One region of the Serpentinicella alkaliphila genome, then DNA from elsewhere that is predicted to be linked to it. Evidence: riboswitches for the same ligand, from Rfam matches in the RefSeq annotation. Region 1 holds a riboswitch; the other holds the start of a gene.
What was found. A riboswitch is a leader RNA that binds a small molecule or an ion and turns the genes downstream of it on or off. The one in region 1 is predicted to bind cyclic di-GMP.
Positions count from the first base shown of each region.

Region 2: another riboswitch for cyclic di-GMP. It lies ahead of HZR23_RS08095 (carboxypeptidase-like regulatory domain-containing protein); the one in region 1 lies ahead of HZR23_RS05450 (sensor histidine kinase).

Region 1 is NZ_CP058648.1:1,071,150-1,075,640, reverse strand. Features, by position in the region: gene HZR23_RS05460 (hypothetical protein) at 1-155, opposite strand, end outside; gene HZR23_RS05455 (response regulator) at 181-819, opposite strand; gene HZR23_RS05450 (sensor histidine kinase) at 816-2,522, opposite strand; cyclic di-GMP riboswitch class II at 2,668-2,752, opposite strand; gene HZR23_RS05445 (LysR family transcriptional regulator) at 3,017-3,910, opposite strand; gene HZR23_RS05440 (coenzyme F420-0:L-glutamate ligase) at 4,026-4,491, shown strand, end outside.
Region 2 is NZ_CP058648.1:1,598,821-1,603,311, reverse strand. Features, by position in the region: gene HZR23_RS08100 (class D sortase) at 1-151, opposite strand, end outside; gene HZR23_RS08095 (carboxypeptidase-like regulatory domain-containing protein) at 217-1,854, opposite strand; cyclic di-GMP riboswitch class II at 1,885-1,969, opposite strand; cyclic di-GMP riboswitch class II at 1,972-2,054, opposite strand; cyclic di-GMP riboswitch class I at 2,197-2,278, opposite strand; gene HZR23_RS08090 (FxsA family protein) at 2,648-3,043, opposite strand; gene pyk (pyruvate kinase) at 3,211-4,491, opposite strand, start outside.

The DNA.
Region 1 (4,491 bases):
ACAGGATTAATATACCCAGTAGAAACAGTTGATTCAATAATCGTTCCTGTATTCCATAGAGCATAACTTATTCCTACTAGATTCAGTGCAATTACACAAGAAACTATTATTATTTGTTTTCCTATACCAATTCCCTTTCTTTTTTTTCTTGCCAATTTAACTCCTCCTCTAATTTTTGCATCAAATAATCGTAGATCGCTTTAATTTTAATGAACTATTAATATAAAGTGCTGCCTCAGTCCGGTGATGTAAATTTAGCTTGCTTAATATGCTACTGACATGCTTCTTTACTGTATAAGGTGAGATATAAAGTGTTTGTGCTATTTCAATATTGCTTTGCCCTTTACCTAACTCTTCTAGAACTTCCATCTCTCTAGAAGTTAACTCGTCTAATTTTTCTTTTTCTCTTTTATTATTTTTCATGCTCTGTTGCAATATTTCATTATCAATAAACTTTTTTCCCCTCTTAACTATACTTAACGCGTATATGATATCTTCTGTAAAAGCATCCTTTAATATGTATCCATCTACTCCTATTTCTTGAGCTTTTTCAAAGTCTTCCTTTTTATAAGAAGAGGTTATAATAATAAATTTGCTATCAGTTTTTGACTTAGCTTTACTAATCAAATCTAATCCGTATTCTTTTCCTAAGTTTAAATCTAGAATTGTGATTTGTGGGTTATATGTTTCAAGTAAATTCGTTGCCTCTTTAATGTTAGCGGCTTCTTTGATTTCGTTAATATCATCCTCAAGTGATAAAATTGATACTAGCCCCTTCCTAACTAGGGGATGATCATCCACAATTAGTATATTAATCATCCGACTTCCTCCTTAACTAAAAGATTTTCATTATTTGAAACCGTAATTTCTATTATCGTTCCTCCACCGATTGAGCTGTTAAAATAAATATCCCCTCTTAATGTATTAACCAAATTCCTTATATTTCCAATGCCTAATCCCATCTTATTCTCACTCTCTACTCTTTTTATGTCAAAGCCTACACCATTATCTATAATCTCTAAAGTAGTATACTCTCTATCTAAGGTAAGAATTATGTATATATTAGTTGCTTTTGCATGCCTTATGGCATTACTCGTTCCTTCACAAATTATTCTATATAGTGCCTTCTTTTGCTTGAGTGAAAGCATTTCATCTGAACCATTTAGACTAAACTCTATATTTATATTGTTTAATACCTTAGTATCATTTATAAAATTTAGTATTTGTGCAATAAAGTTGTTTTCTCCATTCTTCTTCCAACTAAGCCCGTATACGGTTTCTCTCAGTTCTCTCATTGTTTCATTAAGTGATTTCCTAATAATATTTAAATCCCTTTCAATGTCTATTAGACTGCTTTTTTTAAGTCTTTTAATCGTTTCATAAATTCCACATGAAGTGCTAAATAATCTTTGTAGTGTTCCATCATGTATCTCATCAGCTATTCTATTTTGCTCTTTATTTATTAGTAGCTCCTCTGCAAATTGCTGAAGCTCGAATTTCTCAAATAATATAGAGCTAAGATTTGCTACTAACTTTAACTGCTCTACTACCTCTTCTTCTGTATTTATTTTTAAACTTGAATCCAAATCTATTCCGATAGCGCCAAAGTTTTTGCAATTGTTCCCCACCGATACAAACAAAAACCTTTTATCATTTATAATATGTTCGAGAGTCTCACAGTTAGCTAAGCAAATATTTTTGCTTTGCAACTCATTTGCAATTTTTTTATCTAATTGTTCCATTTCTGACCTAATTGTTATTGGCGTAATACCTTTGGTTTGACTCATAAATATTACAGTCTCAGTTCTTATTACTTTATTACAATACTCTGTTATTATATTAATTAAATCTCTACTATTTTCTTGTGATGCAAACAGCTCAACAGATTTATATAAATCCATAATATGATTCATTGATTCTTTTATTCTATGGTTTGCATAGATTAGTTTACTGTTAGCTATCTTTAAATTATTAGTTTTTTCTTCATTTTCTTGGGCATATTTGGCTAAAAGTAATATAACTCCTGTAATTAAAACAAAACTTAGTATTAGATTTGATTCTTTAACAAAAGCTTCAAACAAATTAACTTGTTCATTAACTAATAAGTTAGTAATGTAAGTTGAATTAAATAAATATATAGCTAAATTTAACCAACAAACCTTATAATCCAGTTTCACTGCAGCTACTAAAATTGTATTCAGTGAATACCATACATATGGGCTATTTAACCCTCCAGATGGAATGAGTATTGCTGAATTTCCTATAGTTTCAATTAGGATTAATACTATCGTATTATATTTAGATTGCTCACTTTTTATGTATAATAGATTAAGTACTATTGCAGATAAACTTATGCAGAATATAATGATCCATTTTCTTAGAAAGGAGTGTTCCACACTTCCAAATAAGTAGAACAATGATGTAATCAATAAAGTTAAATATCTAAAAATAAAAGTGATTTTAATGAACTCTGGATATCCTTGTAATAAAGATATTTTCCTGTATTCTTTAATTTCTAACAAGAAAACCCCTCCTTTATCTAACTGTTACTTTATTAACAAAAAAAAATCATTTTAATTTAAGAGCATCCCTCTTATATATTGATGTTACAGGACCTGTCTCATTTTGCTTTTAAAAAAATCGACCTAAACTATTGTATATTACAACAATAACTCAGGTCGGTTGCACCACTCACTCCATACGCCTTAAAGTGCCCAATTATTAAGCGTACTTCTTCGTCTCCTGTTATATTTATTAAATCTTATTTAAAATTTAGGATTTTATTCCTATTTTTTTCTTTTTTTTAGAATTTTATACCAAAATTAAGTTGTACTATGATTAATTCTTTTTTAAATACACTTTGTACCTCACAAAGTCTTTAATAACCATTGCTATATTTCTGCTTACCTTATTATTTGATCATATTGACATAACCTGATTTTTATATTTACATCAATTTTTTATAAAAAAAATCCACCCTGTCGGATGTTAAAATGTTAGTTTAGTTATTTTCCACTTAAGCAGTATGGCTTTCTTCTAATATCTCAATAAACCTTTTTGATGCCGGAGACAATGATACACTCTTTAAATAACATACTCCCATCCCCCGCTTTGGAATACTTTTATTTAAGTGAATTTTATGAACTAAACCTGTATTTAAATATTCTTGGGAAAATTCCTTAACTACACAGGCTATTCCAAGATTTATTTTTGCAAATTCAAGTAATAGATCATGAGATCCCAATTCTATTTCTGGTTTTATTTTTATACCCTTTGTTAACAAATATTTCTCTACATAATTTCTTGAGTTAGATTTGGGCTCTAGAAAAATTAAAGGATGTTTCAGTAGCACTTCAATATTCATTGGTTCCTTTGTTAGATGTTTAAACTTGTCTCCACATACAAAAATATCATGTATATCTATAATCTTCTTTACCTCAATAGCAGGATCTTTTATAGGTAGATTGCAAATTGCTAAATCTACCTCTCCTGACTTGGTCATATTAATTAATTCCATAGTTGTTCTATTCATTATTTTTAGCTTTATATTAGGTGATAAATTGTGAAACTTTTCTAAATATGGCAATAAGTAATACTTAGAGATTGTATCTCCTACTCCTATTTTTAATTCTCCTGTCATCAAGTCTTTTGATTCCAACAGCTTTTTTTCGCCAACATTTATTAAGTTAATAGCAGAGCTTACATACTCAAATAATATATGTGCTTCATTAGTTAATGTAACTCCTTTAGCTGTTCTTGTAAAAAGTCTAATTTGCAGTTCCTTTTCTAATTGCTTTATTCCTTGACTTACAGCTGGTTGAGTCATATATAGCTCCTTAGCAGCTTTAGAAAAGCTTTGATTTCTCACAACTTCAGTAAATACTTTATATAAATCTAATTTACCAATCATATAACTTCTCCTTATGTGTAATATTACATCTATTTATTTTACTTATATCATAAATATAATATATAGTACAAGTAGAGAATAACTCTATGATAATAAAGTGTTAGGAGAGATACTAATGGAAAGAATAGTTGGAACTATTGTAAGAGGTTTAAGAGCACCAATTATACATAAAGGTGATAATATCGCTGAGATTGTTGTTGATAGTGTATTACAAGCATCAAAATCCGAAGGGTTTTCATTAAATGATAAGGACGTTGTTGCAGTAACAGAGTCTATAGTAGCAAGAGCACAAGGTAACTATGCAAGTATTGATGCTATAGCTAAGGATGTTAGTTCTAAATTTGCAGAAGAGACTTTTGGCGTTATTTTTCCGATTTTAAGTCGTAATCGCTTTGCAATTTGTTTAAGAGGTATAGCAAAGGGTGCGAAAAAAATAGTTTTAATGCTAAGCTACCCTTCAGATGAAGTTGGTAATCACTTAGTTGATATTGAGTTACTTGATGAAAAAGGAATTAATCCTTGGACAGATACACTTACAGAAAAACAATTTAGAGATAATTTTGGATATATTAAACATACTT
Region 2 (4,491 bases), 530 kb from region 1:
TTAACAACTGATAATCCTCTATTACAGACTCTGCAATATCTACTTGATTTAGAAGATTCTGTTGCCAATATGATTGGTAGAAATTATTAAAAAAAGGATATAACATTGTTAAGATTCCTATAGTAATAAAAATATAACTCATTTTCTTCATAACGATCCCCCATATAAAAATAGAGGGGTATTTCTCCCCTCTATGAAGTTGATTAAATAACTAAATTAGATCGATTCTTTTCTTAATTTAAATCCAACTACTGCAAGTAGTAATCCGAAAATCACAAACTCTAATGGATTTATTTCCCCTGTTTTTGGTAATGTAACTATTCCAAGAGGAATTTCTTCATCTAAAAGAATCAATTCTTCCTCGTCATCACCATCTATATCAAAGTCTACTATTGCTAATGGGATTTCTTCATCTAATAAATCTATTATTGGATCAAGAGGATCAACTACCGGAGGATCAACTACCGGAGGATCAACTACCGGAGGATCAACCACTTGTAGCCGTTTATTAACAAAATCAATTTGATAGGATTCATTTACTCGTTCTGCCTCTCCTACTTTTATTTGGAATGCAAGTTGTGAATTAGTCGGAATTGAGTTTGCGTCCCAGTACATTTGGGAGTTTCCAGTTAATATAAATCCATTATCCAAATTATATCCTCTAATCCATAGATTTCCGACACCCACTCCGTTTCCAATAGCTACAGATGTCTCAGAAATGCTTTCTCCGTTTAATACAATATCTGAGATTTTTATTCCAGAATCAGGTTTCGTGGCTCTTGTCCGTATGACAATATCTTTAACTGATTCGCCTGTACTGTAGGTCAAGGTACCTGCGTTACCTACCGTAAAACTAACTAGACCATTATCGTATCTTAATTCGAAAGGTACTTTTTCTCCACCATTTGCCCAGCTAAAGTTTCCTTGTGACTGAACAGAGCCTTGATTTGGCGTATGAATATTAATTTCATGGGTTGCGTTTCCACCAAGATCTCCTATTCTACCTTCAGCTACAAATGTTTCAGTAAATATACTTGTCATATTTTGATCTAACCCCAGCTGTAGTGTTCCTTTTTCGTAAGGTATAGTATAGAGTCCAGATCCTAAATTAATAGTTTGAGATAATTCAGTTATATTCTGCCATCCACTAGGGATTTCTTCTGTTACAATGTAAGTTCCCGTTGGAGCATTATTCAAAGTGAATTGATATTTGCCGTCTTCATTTGTCTGAGTTTCGTGTTTTATTTCTCCAGGTCCTGTGAGTATGATTTTCCAATCCTCCAAAGGTTTATTTGTTTCACCAGTTATTTCTTCAAACTTGAAGCCCGAAATAGTGTAGATGGATACCAGTTGCCCTTCCGAGTTTTCTACAAAAATAATTGCAGGAGAATCATCATCATCGTCATCTACCGGTGTTTGCCCAAAGAAGAAAACAACATGACTTATATCTTTGTTGTCTGGTGCTACTAGCCCAAACCCACTAGTTGCTCCACTTCCATAATCATATTCTAGAGCGTTAGGTCCACCCTTCACCCAAATTCTAGAAATTGGGGGTCCTGAGATTAAAGACCAATCAAACTGTTGACTTGTAGTATTTTGCATATACACTGTCCCAATTACTGTTTTACCGAAAGGAGCATTAAAATTGCCTGGCGAAGTTTCTCCAGAGAACATTTCATATATTCCTTCCTGTGGTACACCATTTATTTTGAATGTTCCTTCCTGCCAACTCCAATTTTTTCTAATGATCAAAGTTGGACTAGCAGCCAATACGCTTAGTGTACTACCAAATGTTAGAATTAAAGTCATAATTACTGCTAACATAGATTTGATAATTGATTTATTCTTTCTCATACATCTCTCTCCTCTCTTTAAACAATTCGTCTAAAGAAAGGTCGGTTGCACTACTTGCTCCATACAACCTCAAGTGCCCATGTGAAAGGTGTACTTCATAGCATCCCTTTCTTACTAATCAAGAAAGGTCGGTTGCACTACTCGCTCCCCGTACTTAAAGTGCCCAAATACAAAGTACGTTTCATAGCTTCCTTTTTGACAACTACATCATTCTATTATCCTTTGTGTGATAGTATGTCCGACAAAAGAAATGTGTATATGTAATCACCATACTGTCACCTGATACTAGCCCACCCCCCTAGTTTAAAGATTATTTGATTAGTTATAATAAAAACCTTTCCCTTCGGTAGCTCAGCTGCAATACTAATCGATTAGGCCTGTAGCTTTGCGTCCCGTTGTTTCCAATGGTTTGCCATTTCGGAGAAAAGTCTTTTGTGTCATTCATTATTTTGTCATATCATTTACTCATACTACAATATATACTAATTATTTTAAGCTATATTATTAACCACTTTAATATCTTATATAACTATTCATATGCTTATATTATATTTTTATTAATACCACCTTTTAATTGATATCTATCATATTTTTAGTTTTTTTATGTATATTTTTTATATCCTTTATCATTCTTTAAGGAGCTTATATATGATTATATTTCAAAGAATAAAGACACAAAAAAAGAGAGCACAATATATGTGCTCAAAAAAATATAGAATCAGTTTACCTCTTCTTTACCAAAGAAATAATCATCTGTGAATTATTTACCAAAACTTAATATAATATACAATTTTTATTTTCTAAAATAGAAGTGAAGCGTACCTTCATGAATCATATTCTTAATTTTCCTCTTTATAGTAGCTATAATTACCTGTCTTGTCGGACTAATTACTAGTATAAATCCAACTGTATCTGTTAATATTCCAGGAGTTAGTAGCATAGCCCCACCTACAATCACACATAATCCATTAATCAATTCATCCGCTGGAACCCTTCCATTACTAAGGTCAAGTTTAATTCTTCTAATTATACCTTTGCCTTCACTTTTTGATAAAAACGCCCCTACAACGCCAGTTACCAACACAATGATTATTGTATATTGGAAACCAATATACTGACCTAGCCTGAATAGGATCATCAGTTCAACAATAGGTACAACGGTAAATAAAAGCATTAATTTAAAAAGCATACGACCACCTCTACATTCTAATTTACTATATGTAAAAAAAAGAGTTTGCTTAATAGCAAACTCGGAACTATAATCTTATTCGATTATATAAAAGGGGAGATTCTTTAGTATATTATATGATAGGATATATTTTTGGTGTCACTTTATATAAATAATTTTATCCTATACTACATAACTCGGGTTTTCCCGCTATATATTAATCCAGTTTTTGAGTCTACTGTAATAACATCTCCATTATTGAGTTTTTTAGTCGCCCCATGAGCACCAACAACTGTTGGTATGCCAAGACTAAGCCCAACAATAGCAGCGTGACTTGTTAATCCACCAACCTCAGCGATAATTGCTCCTGCCTTTTCAATTAATGGCATAAATTCCTTCTCGGTTGCTTGAGTAACTAATATATTACCATGGTCAAACTCAACTTCATCAACCTTATCAATATCAACTATAATGGCTTTACCGGTGTATGCCCTTTTACCCATTCCAACACCGGATAATAGCACATCACCTACTATATGTACTTTTAATAGATTTGTAGTACCCGAAACCCCTACAGGTACTCCTGCAGTTATTATTATTAGTTCACCGCGTTTAATATATCCAACCTGTAATGCTTTTTCTACAGATTTATCTATTACATCATCAGTTGAAGATAGCTCTTCAATTAGTACGCTATTTACTCCCCAAACTAAGCTCAATTTTCTCTGAACTGCTTCCTGAGCTGTAGTTGCTATGATTGGTGCTCTAGGTCTAAATTTTGAAACCATTCTTGCAGTATAGCCAGAAGAGGTTGCAGTAATAATTGCAGATGCACCTAAATCAATTGCGGTACTGCATGTTGCATAGCTCATGGCATCGGTTACAGTTGTTTCCTTATCAATAATTTTGTTCCTTAATAATTCCCTATAGTCTATTGCACTTTCGGTTCTTAAAGCTATATTTGCCATTGTTTTTACTGCCTCAACCGGATACTTCCCAGCTGCTGTTTCACCCGATAACATTATTGCATCAGTACCGTCAAATATTGCATTAGCTATATCCGTAACCTCTGCTCTTGTAGGCCTTGGATTTCTCATCATTGAATCAAGCATTTGAGTGGCAGTAATTACTGGTTTGCCAAGTCTATTACATTTCTTAATAATATCTTTTTGTACTAAAGGAATTTCTTCAGGTGGGATTTCAACACCTAAATCCCCTCTTGCAACCATTATTCCATCAGATACATCTATTATTTCATCGACATTATCTACGCCCTCTTGATTTTCTATCTTTGAAATAATTTGTATATGATTTGCATGATTATCTTCTAGTAACTTTCTGATTTCCAATACATCCGAAGCTTTTCTTACAAATGAAGCAGCTATGAAGTCAATGTTCATTTCTATTCCAAATAAAATATCTTCTATATCTTTTTTTGTTATTGCTGGAAGGTTTATTTTTACATTTGG